DNA from 2 places in the Pseudomonas syringae pv. coryli str. NCPPB 4273 genome. Region 1 is predicted to be linked to the other one. Evidence: predicted binding sites of a transcription regulator. Region 1 holds the regulator's gene; the other holds the start of a gene.
What was found. Region 1 encodes FliA, which starts transcription of late flagellar genes. Its sites were predicted from a motif close to CTAAAGTTTNNNNNNNNNNNGCCGNTAA; they were not measured.
Positions count from the first base shown of each region.

Region 2: P406_RS24660 (flagellar protein MotY) is a predicted target of FliA. The motif match lies at 1,785-1,812, and genes of this name have one in related genera.

Region 1 covers NZ_AWQP01000015.1:6,398-14,015, reverse strand. Annotated here, with positions in the region: gene P406_RS07640 (chemotaxis protein CheA) at 1-1,440, opposite strand, end outside; gene P406_RS07635 (protein phosphatase CheZ) at 1,474-2,259, opposite strand; gene P406_RS07630 (chemotaxis response regulator CheY) at 2,279-2,653, opposite strand; gene fliA (RNA polymerase sigma factor FliA) at 2,910-3,650, opposite strand; gene fleN (flagellar synthesis regulator FleN) at 3,647-4,480, opposite strand; gene flhF (flagellar biosynthesis GTPase FlhF) at 4,596-5,924, opposite strand; gene flhA (flagellar biosynthesis protein FlhA) at 5,936-7,618, opposite strand, start outside.
Region 2 covers NZ_AWQP01000071.1:17,413-25,030, reverse strand. Annotated here, with positions in the region: gene rnt (ribonuclease T) at 1-678, opposite strand; gene pyrC (dihydroorotase) at 675-1,718, opposite strand; gene P406_RS24660 (flagellar protein MotY) at 1,868-2,770, shown strand; gene P406_RS24655 (argininosuccinate synthase) at 2,891-4,108, shown strand; gene P406_RS24650 (hypothetical protein) at 4,457-4,984, opposite strand; gene P406_RS24645 (response regulator transcription factor) at 6,263-6,889, shown strand; gene P406_RS24640 (PA3496 family putative envelope integrity protein) at 7,045-7,227, opposite strand; gene nth (endonuclease III) at 7,334-7,618, opposite strand, start outside.

The DNA of each region.
Region 1 (7,618 bases):
CGCGTTACGCACCAAGTGGACCAGTGGATCGGCAAGCGCCTCTACGAGGTTCTTGTCGAGGTCGGTTTCTTCGCCGACCAGTTCCAGGTTGATCTCTTTCTTGAGCTGGCGAGCCAGGTCACGAACCAGACGCGGGAAACGACCGAAAACTTTCTTGATCGGCTGCATGCGGGTTTTCATCACCGCAGTCTGCAGATCGGCGGTCACCACATCCAGGTTGGAAACGGCCTTGGACATGGCTTCATCGCCGCTGTTGAGACCCAACCGCACCAGGCGGTTACGCACCAGCACCAGCTCGCCGACCATGTTCATGATCTCGTCCAGTCGGGCGGTATCGACACGAACCGTGGTTTCGGCTTCTGTCGCCACCGGCTTTTCGCCGGTAGGCGCAGGAGCGCGCGCAGGGGCCGGAGCCGCTGCGGGTTTGGCCGGTTCGGCTTTGGCAGCAGGCGCCGCAGCAGGCTTGGCAACAGGAGGCGGCGGTGGCGGAGCAGGCGCCTTGGCAACAATCGCCTCCGGCTCGAACTTGCCCTTGCCATGCAATTCGTCGAGCAGGCTTTCGAATTCGTGATCGGTGATTTCGTCCGACGCAGCAGCAGCGGGTGCCTTGGCAGCAACGGCCACAGGTGCAGCAGCTACGGGAGCCGCTACGGCACCATCAAACGAGCCTTTGCCGTGCAGTTGATCGAGTAACGCTTCGAATTCATCGTCAGTGATTTCGTCACCGGCAGGCGCGGCACCGCGCTGCGCCGCAGGAGCGGGGGCCGGAGCGGTTGCAGCATCAGCCGCAAACTTGCCCTTGCCATGCAACTGATCAAGCAGGGATTCAAATTCCTGATCGGTGATTTCATCACTTGCCGGCGCAGCGGCTGCTGGCGCCTGTGCAGGCGCTGCAGATACCGGGCTGGAGCCGTGCAGCGAATCGAGCAGCTGCTCGAATTCATCATCGGTAATTTCGTCGCCAGCAGCTGGTTCTGCAACCGCAGCAGCAGCCTGGACTTCAACCACCGGCTCGGGCTCTGGCTCGGGAGCCGCGGCCTCATCGGCAGATTGTGGCTCGGCCAGACGCGCCAGCGCGGCCAGCAGTTCTGGCGTCGCCGGAGTTACGTCAGTCCGTTCACGTACCTGACCGAACATGCTATTGACGGAGTCCAGTGCTTCAAGGACCACGTCCATCAGTTCGGAATCAACGCGACGTTCACCCTTGCGCAGGATGTCGAACACGTTTTCGGCGATGTGGCAGCACTCCACCAGCTCATGGAGCTGGAGGAAGCCGGCGCCCCCTTTTACAGTGTGAAAACCGCGAAAAATTGCATTGAGCAGATCAGCATCATCCGGTCGGCTTTCCAGCTCGACCAATTGCTCTGACAACTGCTCCAGAATTTCGCCGGCCTCTACCAGAAAATCCTGAAGGATTTCTTCATCGGCGCCGAAGCTCATGGGGTGCTCCCTAAAATTAACCGTCAACAGATCTTAGAAGCCGAGGCTCGATAGCAGATCGTCTACATCATCCTGTCCGGATACGACGTCTTCACGTTTATCGGCATGAATCTGCGGACCTTCACCCTGAGCGAGATGTTTTTTAGGATCTTTTTCATCGAGGATGGATTGTTCGTCATGTTCGATGCCAGCAAAGCGATCGACATGACTGGCCATGAGCACCAGTTTGAGCAGATTGCTCTCGACTTCAGTGACCAGTTGCGTCACACGCTTGATGACCTGACCGGTAAGGTCCTGGTAATCCTGGGCAAGCAGAATGTCATTGAGATGCGCGGAAACCTGATGGGTTTCCTTCTCGGTACGCGTCAGAAAACCATCGACCCGCTTGGCCAGCTCGCGGAACTCTTCGGCACCGATTTCGCGGCGCATGAAACGTCCCCAGTCGTCGCTCAACGCCTTGGCGTCGGAACTCAGGCCGTTCATGACCGGCGTACTCTCCTCCACCAGGTCCATGGTGCGGTTGGCCGCATTCTCGGTCAGCCTCACCACATACGACAGGCGTTCGGTAGCATCCGTGATCTGCGACACTTCCTCGGCTTGAGGCATGTGCGGATCGATGTGAAAGTTTACGATTGCACTGTGCAGCTCACGAGTCAGCTTGCCCACTTCCTGATAAAGGCCGCGGTCGCGTGTCTGATTGAGTTCGTGGATCAGTTGCACAGCGTCACCGAAACGACCCTTTTCAAGGCTGGTGACAAGTTCCTGCGCGTGTCTTTTTAAGGTCGACTCAAAGTCGGCCATCGAATCATTGTTATCCATAGCGCCCTCGCGGCTTGCATCAGCTATTGACGCGTTCAAAGATCTTGTCGATCTTGTCTTTCAGGGCTTGGGCAGTGAATGGCTTGACTACATAGCCGTTCACCCCAGCCTGGGCAGCTTCAATGATCTGCTCACGCTTGGCTTCGGCAGTGACCATCAGCACGGGAAGGCTCTTGAGGCGTTCGTCCTTGCGGACTTCGCGCAGCAGATCGATACCGGACATGCCAGGCATGTTCCAGTCCGTCACCAGAAAGTCAAAGGCACCGCTCTGCAGCATCGGCAATGCGGTCAGACCATCATCCGCTTCCGATGTGTTGGTAAACCCCAGATCACGCAAAAGGTTCTTGATGATCCGCCGCATCGTTGAGAAGTCATCAACGATGAGGATTTTCATGTTCTTGTCCAATTCGACCTCCAAGCAGTCTTTAACGCGTTCAGCACCTGAACACGCTGTTCACTCAATACTGGCACAGCACACCCCCGGCTGTACGAAACGACGACGGGCTTGGCACAACAACAGGCAAGGACCTGAGAAACAAGCCCATCGAGGCAATGCCTGACAGGCTTCTGACGGGTCGATCCTGTTACCACGTAACGCTCTGCACAGCCGGCTTGCAGTCAACATGCGGCCAAAGACCGCACATTGCCTGTCAACGCGCTCGCCACTCCCCCAAACGCCCTCGCAAACGAGCTGCGCACTGGCTGTGTAACTGACTGACCCGAGATTCGCTGACCCCAAGAACCTCTCCGATTTCCTTGAGGTTCAGCTCTTCGTCGTAGTACAGCGCCAACACCAGACGCTCGCGCTCTGGCAGATTGGCAATTGCATCGGCCAACGCAGCCTGGAAGCGCTCGTCTTCCAGGTCGCGCGACGGCTCAAGCGATCCGCTTGCGCCATCCTCGTGCAGCCCTTCATGATCGCCGTCCTGCAGCAGGTCGTCGAAACTGAAGAGGCGGCTGCCCAAGGTGTCATTCAAAATCCCGTAGTAATCATCGAGACTCAACTGGAGTTCGGCCGCAACCTCGTGATCTTTAGCGTCACGGCCGGTTTTAGCTTCAATTGCCCGAATTGCGTCACTGACCATGCGCGTATTGCGGTGTACCGAGCGTGGCGCCCAGTCACCCTTGCGCACTTCATCGAGCATCGCACCACGGATGCGAATGCCGGCGTAGGTCTCGAAACTCGCACCCTTGGTGGAATCATACTTGGTGGAGACTTCAAGCAGGCCGATCATGCCGGCCTGGATCAGATCCTCGACCTGCACACTGGCCGGCAAGCGCGCCAGCAGATGATAAGCGATACGCTTGACCAATGGCGCATAGCGCTCGATCAACTCATATTGTGAATTACGGGACGCCTTGCTGTACATCTGGTAGCCGCTCGCAGTCATTGCACAGGCCCTGCACTGGTCTGGTGAACGAGTCGCTCAACGAAGAACTCGAGATGACCCCGCGGATTGGCTGGCAACGGCCAAGTATCAACCTTCTGGGCAATGGCCTTGAAAGCCAGAGCACATTTGGAACGCGGGAATGCTTCGTAAACGGCGCGCTGTTTCTGTACAGCCTTGCGTACGCACTCGTCGTACGGCACGGCGCCTACATACTGCAGCGCAACATCGAGAAAACGATCCGTCACTTTGGTCAGTTTGGCGAACAAGTTGCGCCCTTCCTGCGGGCTCTGAGCCATGTTGGCCAGTACCCGGAAGCGGTTCATGCCGTAATCGCGGTTAAGCAGTTTGATCAGGGCGTAGGCATCGGTGATCGACGTGGGTTCATCGCACACCACCAGCAGCACTTCCTGAGCGGCGCGCACGAAGCTGACCACCGACTCGCCGATACCGGCGGCCGTGTCGATCACCAGCACATCGAGGTTGTCGCCAATCTCGCTGAACGCCTGGATCAGGCCGGCATGCTGGGCGGGCGACAGATGCACCATGCTCTGGGTGCCGGAAGCAGCGGGTACGATTCGAACCCCGCCCGGCCCCTGCAACAGCACGTCGCGCAACTCACAACGCCCCTCGATGACATCGGCAAGTGTGCGCTTGGGCGTTAACCCGAGCAGCACGTCGACATTGGCCAGACCCAGATCGGCGTCCAGCAGCATGACGCGACGGCCAAGCTCGGCGAGGGCCAGTGAAAGGTTCACTGACACGTTAGTCTTACCGACGCCACCTTTGCCACCGGTCACCGCGATAACCTGTACGGGATGCATGCTGCCCATGTTATTTCTTTACCTTGTCTTGCGTAGACCGAAACCACATCGAGGGCTGCACGTGCGCAAATGAACACTGCATGGCAGACCGTTGACGCAGGGACATTCCAATAATATCCATCACTTAACCCACTCTCTTGCCAGGGGTGTGATAGAGGTCAGCAAACATATCAGCCATTGCTTCCTCGCTAGGCTCGTCCTGCATCTGCACACTCACCGCGCGGCTTACCAGCTGATGACGACGCGGAATATGCAGGTCATCAGGAATGCGTGGTCCGTCCGTGAGGTAGGCCACAGGTAATTCGTGACTGATCGCCAGGCTCAGGACTTCACCGAGGCTGGCCGTTTCATCAAGCTTGGTCAGAATGCATCCGGCCAGGCCACAACGTTTGTAACTGTGATACGCGGCTGTCAGCACCTGCTTCTGGCTGGTGGTGGCCAGTACCAGATAGTTGCGTGACTTGATGCCGCGACCCGCGAGGCTTTCCAGCTGCATGCGCAGCGCAGGATCACTGGCCTGCAGCCCGGCGGTGTCAATCAGCACCACACGCTTACGCAGCAGCGGTTCCAGCGCCTGAACCAGAGACTGGCCAGGATCGATATGGGTGACCGGTACGTTGAGGATGCGCCCAAGGGTCTTGAGCTGCTCCTGCGCGCCGATGCGGAAACTGTCCATGCTGACCAGTGCGATATTCTGCGGGCCGTACTTCAGCACGTAACGTGCTGCCAGTTTGGCCAGGGTGGTGGTCTTGCCCATTCCGGCAGGACCGACCATTGCAATCACGCCGCCCTCTTCGAGCGGCTCGACTTCGGGTACGGCGATCATGCGTGCCAGGTGCGCCAGCAGCATGCGCCAGGCCTGACGAGGCTCGTCAATCTCCGGAATCATCGACAGCAGGTCGCGTGACAGCGGGCCGGACAGGCCGACACGTTGCAGACGACGCCACAGGTTGGCCTGCTGCGGACGACTGCCCTGCAGCTGGTTCCAGGCCAGCGAGCCGAGCTGGACTTCCAGCAGCTCACGCAGGCCGTTCAGTTCGGAACGCATCGAGTCATAGGCGCGCTGGCCGATGGCAGGCTCGGCGGCCTGTGGCGCTGCGTACGCGAATGGACGCGGCGGCTCTTCGAGTGTCGGCTCGATGTGCGTATCGGCAGGGTTGACCGGCTTGCCGGAAAACAGCTGCAGGTTGATCGATGCGTCGCTGTCGCTGCGGTTGTTCAATTCGGCCTGGGCAGAGACGATGCGCGACTGAGTCTTGCGCAGTTCGTCTTCCAGTTCCATGTTCGGCACACGCGGTGCCAGGGCGGACAGCTTGTAATCCAGAGCAGCAGTCAGCTCTACGCCACCGGCAATGCGCCGGTTACCGATGATGGCCGCTTCAGCGCCCAGCTCATCGCGAACCAGCTTCATGGCTTGACGCATATCGGCGGCGAAAAATCGCTTAACTTGCATGACTCACTACCTCAGCCGTTCGGCCCGACAGTCGCTACGATGGTTACTTGCTTGTTGTCCGGAATTTCCTGGTACGCCAGAACATGCATGTTCGGTACAGCCAATCGTCCAAATCGTGACAGCATCGCCCGGACAGGCCCTGCTACCAGAAGAATTACCGGCAACCCTTGCATCTCCTGACGCTGGGCGGCCTCGATCAACGAACGCTGGAGCTTTTCAGCCATGCTTGGCTCAAGAAGAACGCCTTCTTCCTGACCCTGACCAGCCTTCTGCAAACTATTGAGCAATATCTGTTCCAACCTTGGTTCCAGAGTGATAACAGGCAGCTCCGGCTCAACGCCTACAATGCTTTGGACGATTGCGCGGCTCAGACCCACGCGCACTGCGGCCACCAAAGCGGCGGTATCTTGACTCTTCCCGGCGTTGTTGGCGATAGCCTCTGCAATGCTGCGGATATCCCGCACAGGTACGTGTTCAGCCAGCAGCGCCTGCAGCACGTTGAGCAGCGAGGACAGCGACAGCACGCCAGGTACCAGCTCTTCAGCCAGCTTGGGCGAGCTTTTGGCCAGCAATTGCATCAATTGCTGGACTTCCTCATGGCCGATCAGCTCATGCGAATGCTTGTAGAGAATCTGGTTCAAGTGGGTCGCCACCACGGTACTGGCATCGACCACGGTGTAACCCAGCGACTGCGCCTGACTGCGCTGGCTGATTTCGATCCACACGGCTTCCAGACCAAACGCCGGGTCTCTGGCGGTGATGCCATTCAGGGTGCCGAACACTTGACCAGGGTTGATCGCCAGCTCGCGATCCGGGTAGATCTCGGCCTCGGCCAGAATCACGCCCATCAGCGTCAGACGATAGGCGCTGGGCGCCAGATCGAGGTTGTCGCGAATGTGCACAGTGGGCATCAGGAAACCGAGCTCTTGCGAGAGCTTCTTGCGCACGCCCTTGATACGCGCCAGCAACTGACCACCCTGATTGCGATCCACCAGCGGAATAAGGCGATAACCCACTTCCAGACCGATGATATCGATGGGCGTCACGTCATCCCAGCCCAGTTCCTTGGCGTCCTGAACGCGGGTCGGAGACGGCAGCAGGTCCTGCTGGCGCTGCACTTCGGCGATGGCCTCGACCTTCACCTGGTTTTCTTTCTTCCACAACAGGTAGGCGCCGCCGGCGGCAACCAGCCCGAGGCTGATAAAGGAAAAGTGCGGCATGCCCGGGACAAGGCCCATGACGATCATGATTGCAGCGGAAACACCCAGCGCCTTGGGCGAAGCGAACATCTGACGATTGATCAGCTTGCCCATCTCTTCCGAACCGGAAGCACGGGTCACCATGATCGCTGCGGCGGTAGACAGCAGCAGTGATGGCAATTGCGCCACCAAACCGTCACCGATGGTCAGCAGGGTATAAACACGGCCTGCGTCGGCGAAAGTCATGTTGTGTTGCAGGATACCGACCAGCATGCCGCCGATCAGGTTGATGAACAGAATCAGCAGACCGGCAATCGCATCGCCGCGCACGAATTTACTGGCACCGTCCATGGAACCGTAGAACTCGGCTTCCTGGGCGACTTCGGCACGGCGGCGCTTGGCTTCCGGCTGATCGATGAGGCCGGCGTTGAGGTCGGCGTCGATCGCCATCTGTTTGCCGGGCATCGCGTCGAGGGTGAAGCGCGCGCTCACCTC
Region 2 (7,618 bases), on a different contig from region 1:
TCAGTCGTCGAAATCTTGCCAACCGCCCATTTCTTTCCAGCGATTGACGATGCCGCAGAACAGCTCGGCCGTCTTCTCGGTGTCATAGCGGGCCGAGTGCGCCTCGCGACCGTCGAAGTCGATGCCGGCAGCCTGACAGGCCTTTGCCAGCACGGTCTGACCATAGGCCAGGCCGGCGAGGGTGGCGGTGTCGAAGCTGGAGAACGGGTGGAACGGGTTGCGCTTCATGTCCATCCGCGCGACGGCGGCATTGACGAAGCCGAGGTCGAAGCTGGCGTTGTGGCCGACCAGCACCGCGCGTTTGCAGCCATTGGCCTTGAGGGCCTTGCGCACGCCGCGGAAGATGTCGTTCATCGCGGTTTCTTCGCTGACGGCCATGCGCAGCGGGTGATCGAGCTTGATGCCGGTGAACTCCAGCGCCGCCGCTTCGATGTTGGCACCCTCGAACGGTTCTACGCGGAAGAAATAGGTGTGTTCCGGGAACACGAAGCCTTTTTCATCCATGCCGATCGTCACCGCAGCGATTTCCAGCAAGGCATCGGTGGCTGAATTGAAACCGCCGGTTTCTACGTCGACGACTACTGGCAGGTAGCCGCGAAAGCGCGCCGCCATCGGGTGACGGGAACCGCCGCCACCGCCGTGGCCTTCGTGTTCGTCGTCAAAATGATCTTCACTCACGCGTGTTCCTCCAGACGCCAGCGCAGCTTTTCACCAGCGCGCAGCGGGATAACAGTCAACTCGCCAAATGGCAGGCTGGCAGGGGCGGTCCACTCGTCACGCACCAGCGTGATGGTGTCCTGATTGGCGGGCAAGCCGTAGAACGCCGGACCGTAAAGGCTGGCGAAGCCTTCCAGCTTGTCCAGAGCGTTACGCTGCTCGAAAGCTTCGGCATACAGCTCGATGGCTGCGTAGGCGGTGTAGCACCCGGCGCAACCGCAGGCGTTTTCCTTGGCATGCTGTGCATGCGGCGCCGAGTCGGTGCCCAGGAAGAACTTGCCGCTGCCGCTGGTGGCCGCGTCGAGCAGGGCCGTCTGATGCGTATTGCGCTTGAGGATCGGCAGGCAATAGAAGTGCGGACGAATCCCGCCGACCAGCATGTGATTACGGTTGTACAGCAGGTGATGCGCGGTGATGGTCGCCGCGACATTGTCTGAAGCTTCATTGACGAACTGCACCGCTTCACCGGTGGTGATGTGTTCGAACACCACCTTCAGGGCCGGGAAGCGCTCGACTACACGGCGCAGGTGCTCATCGATGAAGACCTTTTCGCGATCGAATACGTCGATTTCGCCACGTGTCACTTCCCCGTGCACCAGCAGCAGCATGCCGACTTCGGCCATGGCTTCGAGGGCAGGGAAGATATTGTCGATGCTGGTGACACCGGAATCGGAGTTGGTGGTCGCGCCGGCCGGATACAGCTTGGCCGCGTACACGAAGCCACTGGCCTTGGCGGTGCGGATGTCGTCGGGCGTGGTCTGGTCGGTAAGGTACAACACCATCAACGGCTCGAAGCGGCTGCTGGCCGGGCGTGCAGCCAGAATGCGCTGGCGATAGGCATCGGCTTGCTGCGCGTTGCGTACCGGAGGCACGAGGTTGGGCATGATGATTGCGCGGCCAAAAGTTCGCGCTACGTCAGCAACGGTATGAGGCAAGACAGCTCCGTCACGGAGGTGAATATGCCAGTCGTCGGGACGCAGGAGGGTCAGGCGGTCAGACATTGGGGATTCCAGGCGGGTCAAACTCGCTGGGAATGCTACCGGAAAAGACTCTCTCAGGCATCCGCTATCAAGTTTTGCATGAAGTTACCGATAGCTCCCTTGTCAGTCGGTAATTTTCTGTTTCGCGTTCATTTCCAGTGGAGCCTCCCGTGCGCCAGCGATATTTAGCCCTGCTCAGCATGTTTGCCAGCCTCCCGGCGATGGCTATCAGTTTCCAGACGCGTCTGGAGAGCATTGAGTGGAAGGTCGAAGGCGATCAGTTCGAGTGCCGCCTGACTCAGCCGATCACCGACTTCGGTGCCGGTGAGTTCGTGCGCCGCGCGGGCGAGCAGGCGACGTTTCGCCTCAAGGCTTCATACAACATGCTCGGTAATGGCTCTGCGACGCTGCTGGCCGCTGCGGCGCCCTGGCAGCCGGGACGTGGCGATATCAACCTGGGATCGGTGCGCGTCAGCAATGGCGATATTCCCTTCAATACCTCTCAGGCTCAGGCCGGACGTCTGATCAGTGGTCTGATGGACGGGCGCAGTCCGCTCATTCGCCACTACACCCGCGACGGCGGCCAGATGGAAGTGCGTCTGCTGCCGGTCAAGTTCAGCAAGGCATTCAGCGATTACCAGGCATGCACTGCCAAGCTGCTGCCGATGAACTTCGATCAGATCAAACAGGCTGAAGTGGGTTTCCCTGGCGGCGGTATCGAGCTGGATGCCCGTGCCAAGGCGCGTCTGGACAATATGGTCGCCTATTTGAAGGCCGACCCGACCGTGAACCGTATCGAGCTGGACGGTCATTCGGATAACAGCGGCAATCGCCTGACCAACCGTGACCTGTCCCGCCGTCGCGCGCTGGCGGTCATGGATTATTTCAAGGCTCAAGGCATACCCGAGCAGCAAATCACCCTGCGCTTTCATGGCGAGCGCTACCCGCTGGCGCCTAACACCAATGAAGCGAACCGTGCGCGCAACCGTCGGGTCAACGTGCACCTCGAGCGCGTTGCGCCCGATGAGCGCCCGGTACCGGTTGCGTCTGCCAGCGCAGCACACACCTCTTAAAGCCTGTAAAAAGCATCTGTCAGACGTCGCCTTGTCGTCACAAGCTGTCGCGCCCCTGTAAATTTGCTGGTTTGAACGGTAGAATCAGCGGTTTTCCGTACAACCCGGTGGAGTGATGGCATGGCGGACGTAAACAAGGTAGTTCTCGCGTATTCCGGTGGCCTGGATACTTCGGTAATCCTCAAGTGGCTGCAAGATACGTACAACTGCGAAGTGGTGACCTTTACCGCTGACCTGGGTCAGGGTGAAGAAGTCGAGCCGGCACGCGCCAAGGCGCAGGCCATGGGCGTGAAAGAAATCTACATCGATGACCTGCGCGAAGAGTTCGTGCGCGATTTCGTCTTCCCGATGTTCCGTGCCAACACCGTCTATGAAGGCGAGTACCTGCTGGGTACCTCCATCGCCCGTCCGTTGATCGCCAAGCGTCTGATCGAGATCGCCAACGAAACCGGCGCTGACGCCATTTCCCACGGCGCAACCGGCAAGGGTAACGACCAGGTGCGTTTCGAGCTGGGTGCCTACGCGCTCAAGCCAGGCGTCAAGGTCATCGCTCCGTGGCGCGAATGGGATCTGCTGTCGCGTGAAAAACTGATGGACTACGCCGAGAAGCACAACATTCCGATCGAGCGTCACGGCAAGAAGAAATCCCCGTACTCCATGGACGCCAACCTGCTGCACATCTCCTATGAAGGCGGCGTGCTGGAAGACACCTGGACCGAGCACGAAGAAGACATGTGGCGCTGGACCAAATCCCCTGAGGACGCGCCAAACGTTGCAACCTACCTTGAGCTGACCTACCGCAATGGCGACATCGTTGCGCTGGATGGCGTCGAAATGACCCCGGCCACCGTGCTGGCGACCCTGAACCGCATCGGCGGCGAAAACGGTATCGGCCGTCTGGATATCGTTGAAAACCGTTATGTGGGCATGAAGTCCCGTGGCTGCTACGAGACGCCGGGTGGCACCATCATGCTGCGCGCTCACCGCGCCATCGAATCGATCACTCTGGACCGCGAAGTCGCCCACCTCAAGGACGAACTCATGGCCAAATATGCCAGCCTGATCTACACAGGTTACTGGTGGAGCCCTGAGCGTCTGATGCTGCAGCAGATGATCGACGCGTCCCAGGCTCACGTGAACGGCGTTGTGCGCCTGAAGTTGTACAAGGGCAATGTGATCGTCACCGGTCGCAAGTCGGATGATTCGCTGTTCGACGCCAACATTGCCACGTTCGAAGATGACGCAGGTGCCTACGATCAGGCCGATGCAGCGGGCTTCATCAAGCTCAACGCATTGCGCATGCGGATTGCAGCCAACAAGGGCCGCAAGCTGTTCTGATACCGCAAGTTGTTAGACAAGTGCAGCCCATTCAGGGCTGCACTTCAAATACGCTCGGCAGGGTCATTCCTTCCAGGCGTCATGTAAAAAGACGTTGAACCAGTGAAGTCAGTGGTTGATAGATGGGGTACATGTGCTATGCAAGATAGCAGCGTGTAGCCGACGGCAGAAATATCATGTGTCACAGGTATTCAGTCGTTGAGTATCTTCTTACCGCTAGCGTCGAAAAAGTGCTTATTTGTTTTAGTGTTTTCCTACAACAGCTGTAGAAGTTCAGGGCAGGGAATAACAGAGTTTCCCGTCGGCTCCCTGAAACGTATCGCGCTGTTTATTTTTTTGCGTCGTTATTCAGAGCGTGTCGTTCTCCTGTCGTTGCCTGAACTCAAACCGGTACGCCTTGCCAATGCCGAGTACCTGGCGAAGGCTCAGATCGAGTATCCGGGCAATCTCGGACGCGGTGTAACCCAATGCCGAGTAATGCATGGCGTGACCTGCAACCACGTCATCGATGTCCGTAACGTCATCAAGGGCCTCCCTGCTGGGGGTACGCAGGGGCTGGCTGAGGTTGATGGTCACGCCATTTTCTGTGGCCAGCCGGCGAACATCCCTTTTATTCATCCGCAATGAATACTGTAGCGCGGTGAAACCGGCGCCCTTGGCCGCCAGGTACTTCAGTTGCTGTACTTTGCCCGCGAGTTCAAGTCTGTGTTCCTCGGCAGGTTGTGTACGCGCTGATGAAGGGGTGGCTAATCCTGCGGTCTCTCCTTCGGGTATGACTGCAATAACACCACCGCTGGCAACAAAGGCTTCCACTGCGGTGGTGAGATCAGACGCGGTGGGCGTTGATGACCGCGTACGAGCGTATTTAGTGTTCATGGTACATCCCTTTTTGAACATGGTTATACACAGCGCCCAACTCAGAAGAGTTGCCAGGCGCCCTGAGAGTTTCCAGAAAACAGCGATGCCGGATCGGCTATATACCCAGTGCCCGAATTCATCCGCCGCGCACTACATGAAGCCTGCTTGAACGCAGCGCTGATGAAGTGCGCAGGTACAGTACACAGCGGCAGGAATTCATATAGCTGCGCGTGTTCAAGGGCGGTAAGTAATAAAGTTGCTGTTAAAAAAGTAACGACTGGTAATAAATTTTGCAAGGGGAAAATGGCGGGTTACAGGAATTGATTGAGCGGTTTTTATAGTGTCTTACGAGTTGTAAAGTTGCGTCCACTAATCGTGTAGTCCGTTTCCTATTCGAAAGAACGTGTCTGGCTTTGAAATGAAAAATGGTATTTGCTACTTGTCGAAAGAGCTATTTATGGTCTTGAATGATGTAGGTTTATGCTAGGGTGTCTGTAAGATTTTGCGACACTAAGGCGGTGGAGCTTGCTGGATAACGCCATGTCAATGAGCGGTTCGTAGAGGTGTGGCACTTTGAGTCTTTGCGTTTGTTTGTAGGATTTTTCTTGATGTCTTGTGAGGTTTTTCCTTAAATAAATATTTGTACGAAATTCTGTAAATAATGTGTAATTTTTAAACCTTGTTTGCGTATGTAGCGTGTGGAATGTATCCAATGGTCTCCGATCATCGGTGTGCAGGGTAGGGCATCCGCATGCAGAGACTTTTTCAGTCGCCCTGCCACAGGGGCGTTATGTGCAGGTATCGCTTTCCATGCGGCAGACCGATAGCCGTGGGCTGTGACAGCAGGCGTGCGCTACCCGGATGCGCAAGGAGCGACCTGTTTTTAAATGATTCAGCTAAAGGGAATTGGTTTTAAGTTGCTGGCGATAAGCCATGTATTGGGTCGGTTTGTGACACTGATGCAGGAATGCGCTGGCAATACTGTTAACAGGTGCAGCAGGGTCTCGTTTTGAATGCAAGTGTTCGGCGGTCGCCTGTTGTACGCATTTATCCACTGATGCTGCGATGCTTGTGCTGCGGCGATCAGCAACAATATTCACCAGGTTCCGAAAAGGAAGGCTCTGTGAGAATTAATAAAAAATGTACGTTTCTGCCAAGTATTGTAGGAAGTTTCTGCTGTAATTGTAGGAATGGTCTTTGGCTGTCAGTCCACAAGGGTGAGCGCCATGCAAAGCAGTAAACGACTAAGTTATTGTGCTGGCTCTGAAAATTCGAATAGCGAAAAATGGACTGCCCATGAATAAAGTGCTGATCGTGGATGATCACCCCGTCATTCGCCTTGCTGTACGCATGCTGATGGAGCGTCATGGCTATGAGGTCATCGCGGAGACTGACAACGGTGTGGATGCGCTGCAACTGGCGCGTGAGCACCTCCCGGATATCGTCATTCTTGATATCGGTATCCCCAAGCTCGACGGGCTGGAGGTAATCGCCCGTCTGTCAGCCATGACGTTGCCATTCAAGGTTCTGATCCTCACCTCCCAGGCGCCGGGCCACTTCTCCATGCGCTGCATGCAGGCCGGGGCCGCCGGCTACGTCTGCAAGCAGCAGGATCTGACCGAGCTTCTCAGTGCCATCAAGGCGGTGCTGTCAGGGTACAGCTACTTTCCCAACCAGGCGTTGCACACTGTTCGCTCCAGTATGGGCAACGCGAGTGAGTCGGATATGGTTGACCGACTTTCCGGCAGGGAGATGATGGTTCTGCAGCAGTTGGCCCGAGGCAAGACCAACAAGGAAATTGCAGACGGCATGTTTCTGAGCAACAAGACCGTCAGCACGTATAAAACGCGTTTATTGCTCAAGCTCAACGCGCATTCGCTGGTCGATCTGATCGAGCTCGCGCAGCGTAACGGGCTTGTCTGAGTAAGGGATTGTCTGGAAAGAGTCGTGGCTGATGCCCGGTCGTGCAGGTCAGCTATCGAGCCTTCATTTTCCGTATTGATCACGTATTGAAGCCTCTTCTGCGAGAGGCTTCAAATGCCTTGATCGAGCAAGTCAGTGCGAGGTTTCAGGGCTGCCTAGAAATCGAAGTCGTAATCAGCCAACTGCTTCTGCAAACGCCGCTCTTCAAGCAGGTTGTCGATGGTGCGTCGTTTACTCAGGTTGGTCTTCGCCGGCTCGACAGTCACTGGTTCTGTGTCGTCCGTGTCGACGGAGACGAGGTCGTCGTCCACGTCCAGTTGTTCGTTGTCAGTGCTCATGAAGTCGACTCCAGGGCTTGGGCTCTCTGGCGCTTCTTATATCGACAATCCACAAGTCGGTAAAAAAGATTTTTTCAATCGACAAGACAGCAATGAGCTGTCTGGCTCAATCGTCGGACGTTTTTGCCTTGTAATCGCACAGATCTTCTATACGGCAACTGCCGCACCGCGGTTTACGGGCCTGGCAAACGTAGCGCCCGTGCAGAATCAGCCAGTGATGAGCGTCGAGCAGGTAGTTTTTCGGCACAAATTTCATCAGTTGCCTTTCCACCTCCACCACATTTTTCCCTGGCGCGATGCCTGTGCGGTTGCTGACGCGGAAGATATGCGTGTCTACCGCCATCGCGATCTGGCGGAAAGCGGTGTTGAGCACCACGTTAGCGGTTTTGCG